DNA from 2 places in the Mesorhizobium sp. LNHC221B00 genome. Region 1 is predicted to be linked to the other one. Evidence: predicted binding sites of a transcription regulator. Region 1 holds the regulator's gene; the other holds the start of a gene.

Region 1 (5,291 bases):
CCAGATGTTGTCTCCAGACATGACGATCGCCGCCGAGGCAGCCGCCAAGGCAAAGATCGAGGTCAAGAACCTCAATTTCTACTACGGCCAGTCGAAGGCGCTGAAGGACATCACGCTGTCGCTGCCCGAACGCAGCGTCACCGCCTTCATCGGACCGTCGGGCTGCGGAAAGTCGACGCTGCTGCGCGTCTTCAACCGCATCTACGAGCTCTATCCCAGGCAGACAGCCGAGGGCCAGGTGCTGCTCGACGGCAAGAACGTTCTCGACCGCTCGCAGGATCTCAACCTGTTGCGCACCAAGATCGGCATGGTGTTCCAGAAGCCGACGCCGTTCCCGATGTCGATCTATGAGAACATCGCCTTCGGTGTCAGGCTCTATGAGAAGATCAGCAAGGCCGAGATGGACGGCCGCGTCGAACAGGCGCTGAAGCGCGCAGCACTCTGGACCGAGGTCAAGGACAAGCTCAATGCCAGCGGCCTCAGCCTTTCGGGCGGCCAGCAGCAGCGGCTCTGCATTGCCCGTACCGTGGCGGTGAAGCCGGAAGTCATCCTGCTCGACGAGCCGGCCTCGGCGCTCGATCCGCTGTCGACCGCCAAGATCGAGGAGCTGATCGACGAATTGCAGGCCGACTACACGATCGTCATCGTCACCCACAACATGCAGCAGGCGGCGCGCGTGTCGAAGCAGACGGCCTTCATGTACCTGGGCGAACTGGTCGAGTTCGACAAGACGGAGAAGATATTCACGTCGCCCCGCGAGAAGCGCACGCAGGACTACATCACCGGCCGCTTCGGCTGATCGCACGCATACGAGGACCAGGATCATGGCCGAACACACGGTTGCAGCCTTCGACGAAGATCTCGGACAGATCAGCAGGCTGATCAGCGACATGGGCGACCTCGCCGGCTCGATGGTCGGCGGTGCCACCAAGGCGCTGCTGAACTCCGACAATGCGCTCGCCCAACGCGTCGTCTCCGATGACGCGATCATGGATGCGCGCCAGCGCGAGCTGGACGACCGCGCCATCACGCTGATCGCAAAGCGCCAGCCGATGGCCGACGATCTGCGCCATGTCGTGGGCTCGATCCGCATGGCCGGCGATCTCGAACGCATCGGCGACCTTGCCAAGAACATCGCCAAGCGCGTCGGCACGGTCGGGCTCTCCGCCACGCCGCGCGACCTGTCGCACTCCATCGACGCGATGGCGCAGCTGGTGCTGATCCAGGTTCAGGGTGTCATCGAGGAATATGCGGCGCGCGATGCCGCCGCACTGGCCAAGCTGCGCGCCGACGACGAGCGTATCGACGTCAAATACACTTCGGTGTTTCGCGAACTGCTGACCTACATGATGGAAGATCCGCGCAACATCACCGCCTGCACGCATCTTCTGTTCTGTGCCAAGAACCTCGAACGCATCGGCGACCACGTGACCAACATCGCCGAGAATGCGTATTATGTGCTGACCGGCACGCAGCTGCCCGCCAATCGCCCGAAGCAGGACGAAACCGCGATGTCGGCGCCGGCGGCATAGCAGGGGTGACCAGCCGATGATCGCGCCACGCATCATGGTGGTGGAGGATGAGGAGCCGCTAGGGGTGCTGCTCCGCTACAATCTGGAATCCGAGGGCTACCAAGTCGAGGTGGTGACGCGCGGCGACGAGGCGGAGATCCGCCTGCAGGAGAACGTGCCCGACCTTCTGGTGCTCGACTGGATGGTGCCGGCGGTGTCCGGCATCGAACTCTGCCGGCGCCTGCGGATGCGGCCCGAGACCGAGCGGCTGCCGATCATCATGCTGACCGCGCGGGGCGAGGAGAGCGACCGCGTGCGCGGCCTGTCGACCGGCGCCGACGACTATCTGGTCAAGCCGTTCTCGACGCCGGAGTTCATGGCACGCGTCAAGGCGCTGCTGCGCCGCGCCAAACCTGAAGTGCTGTCCAGCGTGCTCAAGGTCGGCGATATCGTGCTCGACCGCGAATCGCACCGTGTCTACCGCAAGAAGAGCGAGATCCGGCTCGGGCCGACCGAGTTCCGCCTGCTCGAATTCATGATGCGCCATCCCGGCCGGGTGTTCTCGCGCAGCCAGCTGCTCGACAATGTCTGGGGCGAGACGATCTACATAGACGAGCGCACCGTCGACGTGCATGTCGGGCGGCTGCGCAAGGCGGTCAACAATGGCCGCATGCCGGATGTGATCCGCACGATTCGTGGGGCGGGCTACGCGATCCGGGAAGATTAGGGGATATGCTGATATTCAGGTGATGCCGGCCTGCGAATGGCGGCTTCCTGCGCTTCCGGTACTCACGGACCCAAATGTCCGCTCCGTTCCGGTTCTCGGAATCCACCATTCTCGCCTCGGCCTGACCTGAATCTCAACACATCCCGGCGCCTTGCTCAGGCAACATTCTTCCCAGCCGCGCCTGCTCTCGCCTGCACGCCCGGCGCGAAAATTTCCTGGTCGACGAAGGTCAGTGCGCGCATGGCGCAGCCTTCGCGGATCAGCGGCAGTTCGTTAGGCTCGGTGTCGAAGGAGATCGATTTCGAGTGCTGGCCACCGGCGGTCTGGGCAATCGCCTCGCGCAATGCCGGCTCGATCAGGTCGAAGGCGGCGGCGCTGACGCCGACCATGGCGACGGGGGCGGGATCGATCAGCGCGAACAGGCTGCCGAGGCCATAGCCGAGCGCCTCGCCGGCCTTGCGATAGGCCTGGCGCTCCGGCCCGTCCTTGTCGCGCGCCGAGGCCGCCAGCGCCCGCATGTCGGCGTCGCTGACGTCGACCGGTTCGGTGTCCTCGCCAAGCTGTCTCGCGTTGCGCCAGATGGCGTAGTTGCCGGCATAGGCCTCGACGCAGCCGCGCCGTCCGCAGCGGCAGAGTGCGCCGCCCGGCCGGTGGATCATGTGGCCGAATTCGCCACCCGACGAGTGGGTGCCGGTGAACAGTTGGCCCTTCAGCACAAGGCCCATGCCGATGCCGTGAGACAGCAGAATGGCGATGAAGTCGTCGCGGTAGCGCTCGGGATCGCGCCAGCGCAGCGCCACCGCCATCATGTTGCAGTCGTTTTCCATGGTGGCGGGGATGCCGAACTCGGCCTCGAATATGTCGGCGAACGCGATGTCGGTCTGCGGCGTGATCGGCGACCACAGCATGGCGCGCGCCTCGGTATCGGTGATGCCCTGGATGGCTAGTGCGATGCGGGCGACGCTGCGGACATCGATGTCGGGATCGTCGATGCGGCGCCGCACGATGGCGACGCATTCGCCGATCAGCGCCTCGCGCGACATGGTCAGCGTGTCCAGCCGGCGCTGTTCCTCCGATATCACCTGGCCGGCATAGTCGATGACGGCGACCGACAGGAAATTCAGCGACAGCACCACGGTCATCACCGCCGCCGCCTCCGGGTTGAGGGTAAGGCCGACCTGCGGCCTGCCGCGTTTCAGCGACCCGGCCTCGCTCGGCTTGCCCTCGGTCAGGACGCCTTCGCCGATCAGGTCGGAGGAGATCGCCGAGATGGTCGAGTGGCTGAGGCCGGTGGTGGCGGCGATCTCGGTGCGCGAAGGCTGACCGGCACGGCGCACGGCCGAGATCACCATGGCGCGGTTGCGCCGGCGCAGATCGTCGTGGCGGATTCCGACCGACATGTTCACCCACATCCTCCCGGTCGCCGCGGCCTTTCGTGCCTCCCGAAGGCCGCCAGCGAAGCCGCCAAATACTGGCAGAAGCGCCGCACGCCGTCATTATTTATTCCGGAGCTCGAAAAAAGTCCGCGGCACCTCAAAATCCATCAGAATCATTGTTGACAGTGTTCCGGCGATGGACCAGTGTTTTTTCGAGGCTCGAAAAAATAGGGTCTTTGTGCCGGCCTTAGGGTCAGTTTGGTCGCGCTATACGCGGCGCAGGGAGGAATATCATGAAGAAATTCACAGCCGCCATCCTGGCGGGTGTCGCCATGTCGCTGACGCTTGCGTCGGTCGCGCAGGCGAAGGACAAGGTCATCGGCGTTTCCTGGTCCAACTTCCAGGAAGAGCGCTGGAAGACCGACGAGGCCGCGATGAAAAAAGCGATCGAGGCCGCCGGCGACAAGTACATCTCCGCCGACGCGCAGTCCAATCCCGGCAAGCAGCTCACCGATGTCGAAAGCCTGATCTCGCAAGGCGCCAATTCGCTGATCATCCTGGCGCAGGACGCCTCGGCCATAGGCCCGGCGGTGCAGAAGGCATTGGACGAAGGCATTCCGGTCGTCGGTTATGACCGCCTGATCGAGAACAAGGACGTCTTCTACCTGACCTTCGACAACAAGGAAGTCGGCCGCTTGCAGGCCAGCGCGGTGTTCAAGGCCAAGCCGGAAGGCAACTACGTCTTCATCAAGGGCTCGGGTGCCGATCCGAATGCCGACTTCCTGTTCTCGGGCTCGATGGAAGTGCTCAAGGAAGCCATCGACAGCGGCAAGATCAAGAATGTCGGCGAGGCCTATACGGACGGCTGGCTGCCCGCCAACGCCCAGAAGAACATGGAACAGTTCCTGACCGCCAACGACAACAAGGTCGACGCGGTGGTCGCGGCCAATGACGGCACTGCAGGCGGCGTCGTCGCGGCGCTGACGGCGCAAGGCCTTGCCGGCACCGTGCCGGTGTCCGGCCAAGACGGCGACCATGCAGCACTCAACCGCATCGCGCTCGGCACCCAGACCGTGTCGGTGTGGAAGGACGCGCGCGAACTCGGCAAGAACGCGGCCGAGATCGCCTCGCAGCTGGCCGACGGCAAGAAGATGGCCGACATCGCCGGTGCGAAGGACTTCACGACGCCTGGCGGCAACACCGTCAAGTCGCTGTTCCTGACACCGGTTGCGATCACCAAGGACAATCTCAACGTGGTCATCGACGCCGGCTGGATCAAGAAGGACGAGGTCTGCGCGGGCGTCGCCGCCGGCAGCGTCGCGGCCTGCAACTGATCCCGAAGACGTCAGACAATGAAACGCCGCGGCTGTCAGGCCGCGGCGTTTTTTCAAGAAGATTTGTGTTTCCGCCGCGGGCGGGTAACTTCCAGGCTCTATTCCGGCATCCGCGTCAGACGGCAAGCCGGCGGGAGGATTTCATGACCGACACGACCTCAAATGCACCGGCCGACACCGCGCGGGCATCGGAACTTGGCGCGGTCGCCCGGTTTCTGAAGGCAACCGAACTCGACACACGCATGCTTGGCATGGTCGGCGCGCTGCTGGTCATCTGGATCGGCATCCACATCCTGTCGGGCGGGCTTTTCCTGACGCCGCGCAATCTCTGGAACCTGTCGGT
Region 2 (5,291 bases), on a different contig from region 1:
GCCGCCATGCCGATTCCGAACACGGTGCCGAGGATCAGGAACAGCACCAGATTGGCGTTGGAGGTGGCGGTCAGCGCCGATTCACCGAGGAAACGGCCGACCCAGACGGCATTGATCGAACCGTTGAGCGACTGCAGAACGTTGGAGCCGAGCACCGGCAGGGCGAACAGCAGCAGCGTGCGCGGGATCGGTCCGCTGGTCAGGTCGCCGGTGCGCCGGCGCGTGGGCATTTTTTCGTCCATGTCTGGCAATCCGGCGAAGGCCTGATCTTGAGTCCGATCCGCGATGATCGCCGATTCAGCCGGACAGGTCGATGCGGTGCCGGAAAAGATTGGCATCGGGTCTTCTGGCGCGCCTCGATCTAATCATGTTCTCAAAGCTCCCGGAATGGGATATTGATCCTGATGGGGGCCGCGTTCCTGTTGGATCTTGCGGTTGAGCTGGGGGGTTCATGTCCGATATTTCGCTGTTTTCCGAGCGCCTGAACCGGCGTGCGTTTCTGAGTGCGTCCGCTTTGAGCGCGGCCGCGATGGCCCTTTCGGCATGCTCCACGACGGATGTTGCGCCGCCGCCGCCGGTGGCCGCCGCGCCGCCCGATGCGGCTTTCGGTGACACCGCGAGCATGTACGCGGCGCGCACCGACGAGGGCTATCAACTGCCGGCAATCCCGGTCACCAAGCTCGACCCGAAGTTCGTGCGCCAGGTCGTGGCCGACCCGACCGGCGAAAAGCCCGGCACGATCGTCGTCGATACGTCAGAGCACTTCCTCTATCTGGTGCAAGATGGCGGCAAGGCCGTCCGCTACGGCGTCAGCCTCGGCAAGGCCGGTTTCGGATGGACCGGCAGCGCCGTGGTCCAGGCGAGGAAGAAGTGGCCGGTGTGGACGCCGCCGCCGGAAATGATCCAGCGCCGGCCGGAACTGGCGAAATACAAGGACGGCATGCCGCCCGGTCCGCAGAGCCCGCTCGGCGCCCGCGCGCTCTATCTGTTCCGCGACGGCAAGGACACGATGTACCGGCTGCACGGCACGCCGGAGTGGGATTCCATCGGCAAGAACGCGTCGTCCGGCTGCGTGCGCTTCATGAACCAGGACATCATCGACCTCTACAGCCGCGTCAACGGTCCGGCCCCGGTCTTCGTGCGTCCCAATCTGTCGGCCGCCGGCAAGATCATGGCCGTGTCGAGCAGGACGGCCGAGCCGATCGATGCGGGCGTGCCGAAGGACGCGGAGATGTTGAAGTAGGCGCCTTCACGGTCTGTAGCAGGGCTCGATCATTCGATCGTGGCAGGTCAGGCGGGCGCATCAGACGCGCCCGCCTGCATGGATGTCGTTACTTCTTGGCGAGGCCGGGCAGCGTCACCTGATAGACCAGGAACATGGTGTCGACATTGGCGCCGTCGTCGGCCTTGTAGGGCGCGCCGACCTGGAAACCATCCTGGGCCAGGAAGTCGTTGTCGTTGGCGACGAACAGGAAATAGTCGTCGGGCAGTTTCGGATCGAGCACGCTTGCCAGCGACATCGCTTCCCATTTTTCCGAGAGGTTGTCGTGGTCGTTCGGCGCGCCATTGTGCAGGCCGAAGCGGCCGAGCTGGGCATTGTCGTTGATGTCGATGAACGGCGTCAGCTTGGCCGGCGTCACCGACGGATCGAGCACACCCTTGGGGGCGACCGGCCTGTCCTTGTCAAAATCCGTGCCGGCGATGTCGGTGGCCGTGGAGACGTCGACGATGCTGATTTCGCGATAGAGCGAGGTGTCGCCCTTCACGCCCTGACCGTTGCCGCTGTCGCGCGCCAGCATCAGGAAGGATGTGTCCGACAACGCCACGATCTCGCTTTGCGCGGCGACCTTGGTCTTGCCCTTGGCATCCTTGAATACCGGCAGCGGCACGACATACTCATGTGCCAGTTTCAGGTGGGCGAGATCGGACGCGTCATAGACCAAGGCCCTGGTGTTCTGCCGCGTCGCAGGAGAATCGCCGCCATCCTGCCGGGTCGCGGACTGCAGCACGGCGATCAGGAACTTGCCGTCCGGCGTCATCGCCATGCCTTCGAGGCCCTGGTTGTTCTGGCGGCCGGTTTCCGGATCCTTGGGATCGGGCTCGGCGGCACCGGGGCCGGGATTGTCGGAGGAGAAGTTCGGTGTCCCCTTGCGCATCGGCACCAGGGCAGCCGGCGGCTGGGTCGCCGACATCAGGCGGCCTTCGCCGGAGAAACGGTAGATATTGGGGCCATATTCGTCGGAGATGAACATCGAGCCGTCGGGCAGTCGCACGATCGCCTCGTTGTCGAGGGCGAGCTTGCCGTTGGTGGCGGCGGGCAGCATCGGCAAGTCGCCGGCGGCGGCGCGCACGTCCGACAGCGGATCGAGGCCGGTGGCGTCGGCGCCCTTGTCGTCGGTGAGCAGCATGCTGTCGGCGAGCGTCGCCTTGACGCCGGTCTGTTCCTGGCCGGTAGCTGGGGCGGCGCCCGGCGCGACGGGGTTAAACTCGATGCCGATCGTATTGAGGCGCGGGCGATAGTCGGTGGTGCCGGCGACATTGTAGCCGCGGTCCGGCAGCAGCCAGAGCGAGCCCTTGTAGCCGGCAGCGTCATGCGTCCAGCCCGATGTGTCGATCGACATGCCGGAGCCCGAGCCGAAGGTTTCGCCGAACTTGTCGCGCTGGGCGGCCGGGATGCGGCCGACGCCGACGATGCCCTTGTTGACGGGGCCCTTGTTGACGAGGCCGCCGACGGTCGCGGTGCCGTCGGCGAGCGCCGGCGTCAAGGCGGTGAACAAGGCCAGCGCGACGCCAAGCGACGCGGTTCGGTGCAGGTGTTTCATGGACAATCCTCTTTGTGACGAAGCGTGCCGGAGCGGCCGAAAGCTGAAGGAGGCGTCACCTCGATGATGCCGCGCGCGCCTCCCCGAAAGCGATCTACGGCGTGAACATGATGCTTGCGTGACAGCGGCGGTGCGTGCCCGCCGGCTTGTTCGTGCACCAGCAAAGAAGCGCATTCGTGTGACCGAATCGATGGCGCTTTGCCACGCGGAGTTTCGCCCAGTGCGGCAAGTCGACGGCCCGGACTAGACACATATGTCCAGTGCGTCTATGGTGCCGCCCTCGAACAGGGGAGGGAAGCCTTGAAGTCGCACTACCGCGCAGTCGTCATCGGAGGTGGCGTGGTCGGCGCCTCGGTGCTCTACCATCTGACGCGGTTCGGCTGGTCGGATGTGGCGCTGATCGAGCGCGCCGAACTGACCGCCGGTTCGACCTGGCATGCGGCGGCTGGTTTCCATGCGCTCAACGCCGACCCCAATGTGGCGGCGCTGCAGGACTACACGATCAACCTCTACCGCGAGATCGAAGCCGAATCCGGCCAGGACATCGGCCTGCACATGACCGGCGGCGTCAACATCGCCAGCGATCCCCAGCGCTGGGAGTGGCTGAAATCGGCCTGGGCGGTGTTCCAGTCGGTCGGCATCGAGACCGCCCGGCTGGTGAGCCCGCAAGAGATCAGAGAACTCTGCCCGATCGTCGACATCACCGGCGTGCTCGGCGGACTGCACGATTCCAACGAGGGCCATCTCGATCCCTACGGCACCACCCATGCCTATGCTGGCGCGGCGAAGAAGCGCGGCGCCGAAATCATCCTGCGCAACCGGGTCGTCGAGCTAAAGTCGCGCGCCAACGGCCACTGGGACGTCGTTACCGAGCAGGGCACTATCGTCGCAGAGCATGTCGTCAACGCCGGCGGATTGTGGGCAAAGCAGCTCGGCCGGATGGCCGGCGTCGACCTGCCAGTGACACCGATGGAGCATCACTATTTCATCACCGAGGATATTCCGGAGATCGCGGCGCTGGATCGGGAAATCGGCATCGCCGTCGATCTCGATGGCTTTTCCTATCTGCGCCAGGAGCGCAAGGGCGTGCTGCTCGGTGTCTACGAGCAGAACCCGAAGCACTGGAACATGGATGGGGCGCCATGGGACTACGGCATCGAGCTCATCCCGGAAGATATCGACCGCATCAGCCCGGAACTCGCCAAGGCGCATGAGCGCTTTCCGTGCCTGGCGACGGCCGGCATCCGCAAATGGGTCAATGGCGCCTTCACTTTCACGCCGGATGGCAATCCGATCGTCGGGCCGGTGCGCGGTCTCAAGAATTATTGGGTCGCCTGCGGCGTCATGGCCGGCTTCAGCCAGGGCGGCGGCGTCGGCAAGTCGCTGGCCGAGTGGATGATTTTCAGCGAGCCGCAGGCCGATATCTTCGGCATGGACATCGCCCGCTATGGCGCCTTCGCCGCCAACCGGGAATATCTCAGGCAGACGACGCGGCAGTTCTATTCGCGCCGTTTCGTCATGACCTTTCCCAACGAGCGGCTGCCTGCGGGCCGGCCTTTGAAACGCCCCGGCGCCTATGACGGCATGAGTGCCGCGGGCTGCGAATGGACGGCATCCTGGGGGCTGGAAATCCCGACCTATTTCGCGCCGATGGGTTTTCGCGAGAACACCACACTCAAGCGCTCCAACGCCTTCGACATCGTCGGTGACGAAGCTTTGCAGGTGCGGCGGGCTGCTGGTCTCGTCGATATCTCGGCCTATTCGCGCTACGCCGTGTCGGGCCCAAGCGCCCAGGCATGGCTCGACCGGCTGCTCGCCTGCAAGCTGCCGAAAGCGGGACAGGCGCGGCTCGCGCCGATGCTAGGGCCAGACGGGCGGCTGAAAGGCGACCTCACGGTGATCAACTGGGGCGGCGGCGATTATTGGCTGATGGGCTCCTATTATCTCAGGGAATTCCACATGCGCTGGTTCGAGAGCCACGCGGCTGACGGCGTTGCAATCACCGATCTTTCCGATGCGATGAGCGGCTTCCTGCTGACCGGACCGAACGCGCGCAAGATCCTGGAACGCACCACGCACCAGGACGTGTCCGGCAAGGCGTTGCCGTTCATGGCGTGCGGGGCATTCGATGTGGGCATGGTGCGGGCGCGGGTTGCCCGGCTATCCATCGCCGGCGAACTGGGCTTCGAAATCAGCTGCTCGGTGGCCATGCATGCGACGCTGCGCGAGACGCTGCTTGCCGCCGGTGAGGATCTCGGCCTGGCCGAGATCGGCTACTACGCGCTCAATGCGCTCAGGCTGGAGAAAAGCTTCGGCATCTGGTCGCGCGAATTCACGCAGGGCTACAGGCCTGGCCAGACCGGGCTCGACCGCTTCATCGCCTTCGACAAGGGTGATTTCATTGGCCGCGAGGCGGCGCTGAGGGAGCGCCAGACGGGCACGTCTCAACGGATCGTGACGCTGGAGATC

The links. Region 1 encodes PhoB, which activates phosphate uptake and scavenging genes when phosphate is short. Its sites were predicted from a motif close to TGTCATNNANCTGTCAT; they were not measured.
Region 2: X741_RS152055 (esterase-like activity of phytase family protein) is a predicted target of PhoB. The motif match lies at 2,930-2,946, and genes of this name have one in related genera.

What each region holds. Positions count from the first base shown of each region.
Region 1 is NZ_AYWR01000004.1:177,252-182,542, reverse strand. Features, by position in the region: gene pstB (phosphate ABC transporter ATP-binding protein PstB) at 1-799, shown strand, start outside; gene phoU (phosphate signaling complex protein PhoU) at 825-1,532, shown strand; gene phoB (phosphate regulon transcriptional regulator PhoB) at 1,549-2,238, shown strand; gene X741_RS159070 (ROK family protein) at 2,394-3,638, opposite strand; gene xylF (D-xylose ABC transporter substrate-binding protein) at 3,908-4,948, shown strand; partial or broken gene X741_RS01000000166365 (sugar ABC transporter permease) at 5,092-5,291, shown strand, end outside.
Region 2 is NZ_AYWR01000010.1:133,712-139,002, forward strand. Features, by position in the region: gene X741_RS152065 (MATE family efflux transporter) at 1-230, opposite strand, end outside; gene X741_RS152060 (L,D-transpeptidase) at 452-1,243, shown strand; gene X741_RS152055 (esterase-like activity of phytase family protein) at 1,332-2,822, opposite strand; gene X741_RS152050 (FAD-dependent oxidoreductase) at 3,123-5,291, shown strand, end outside.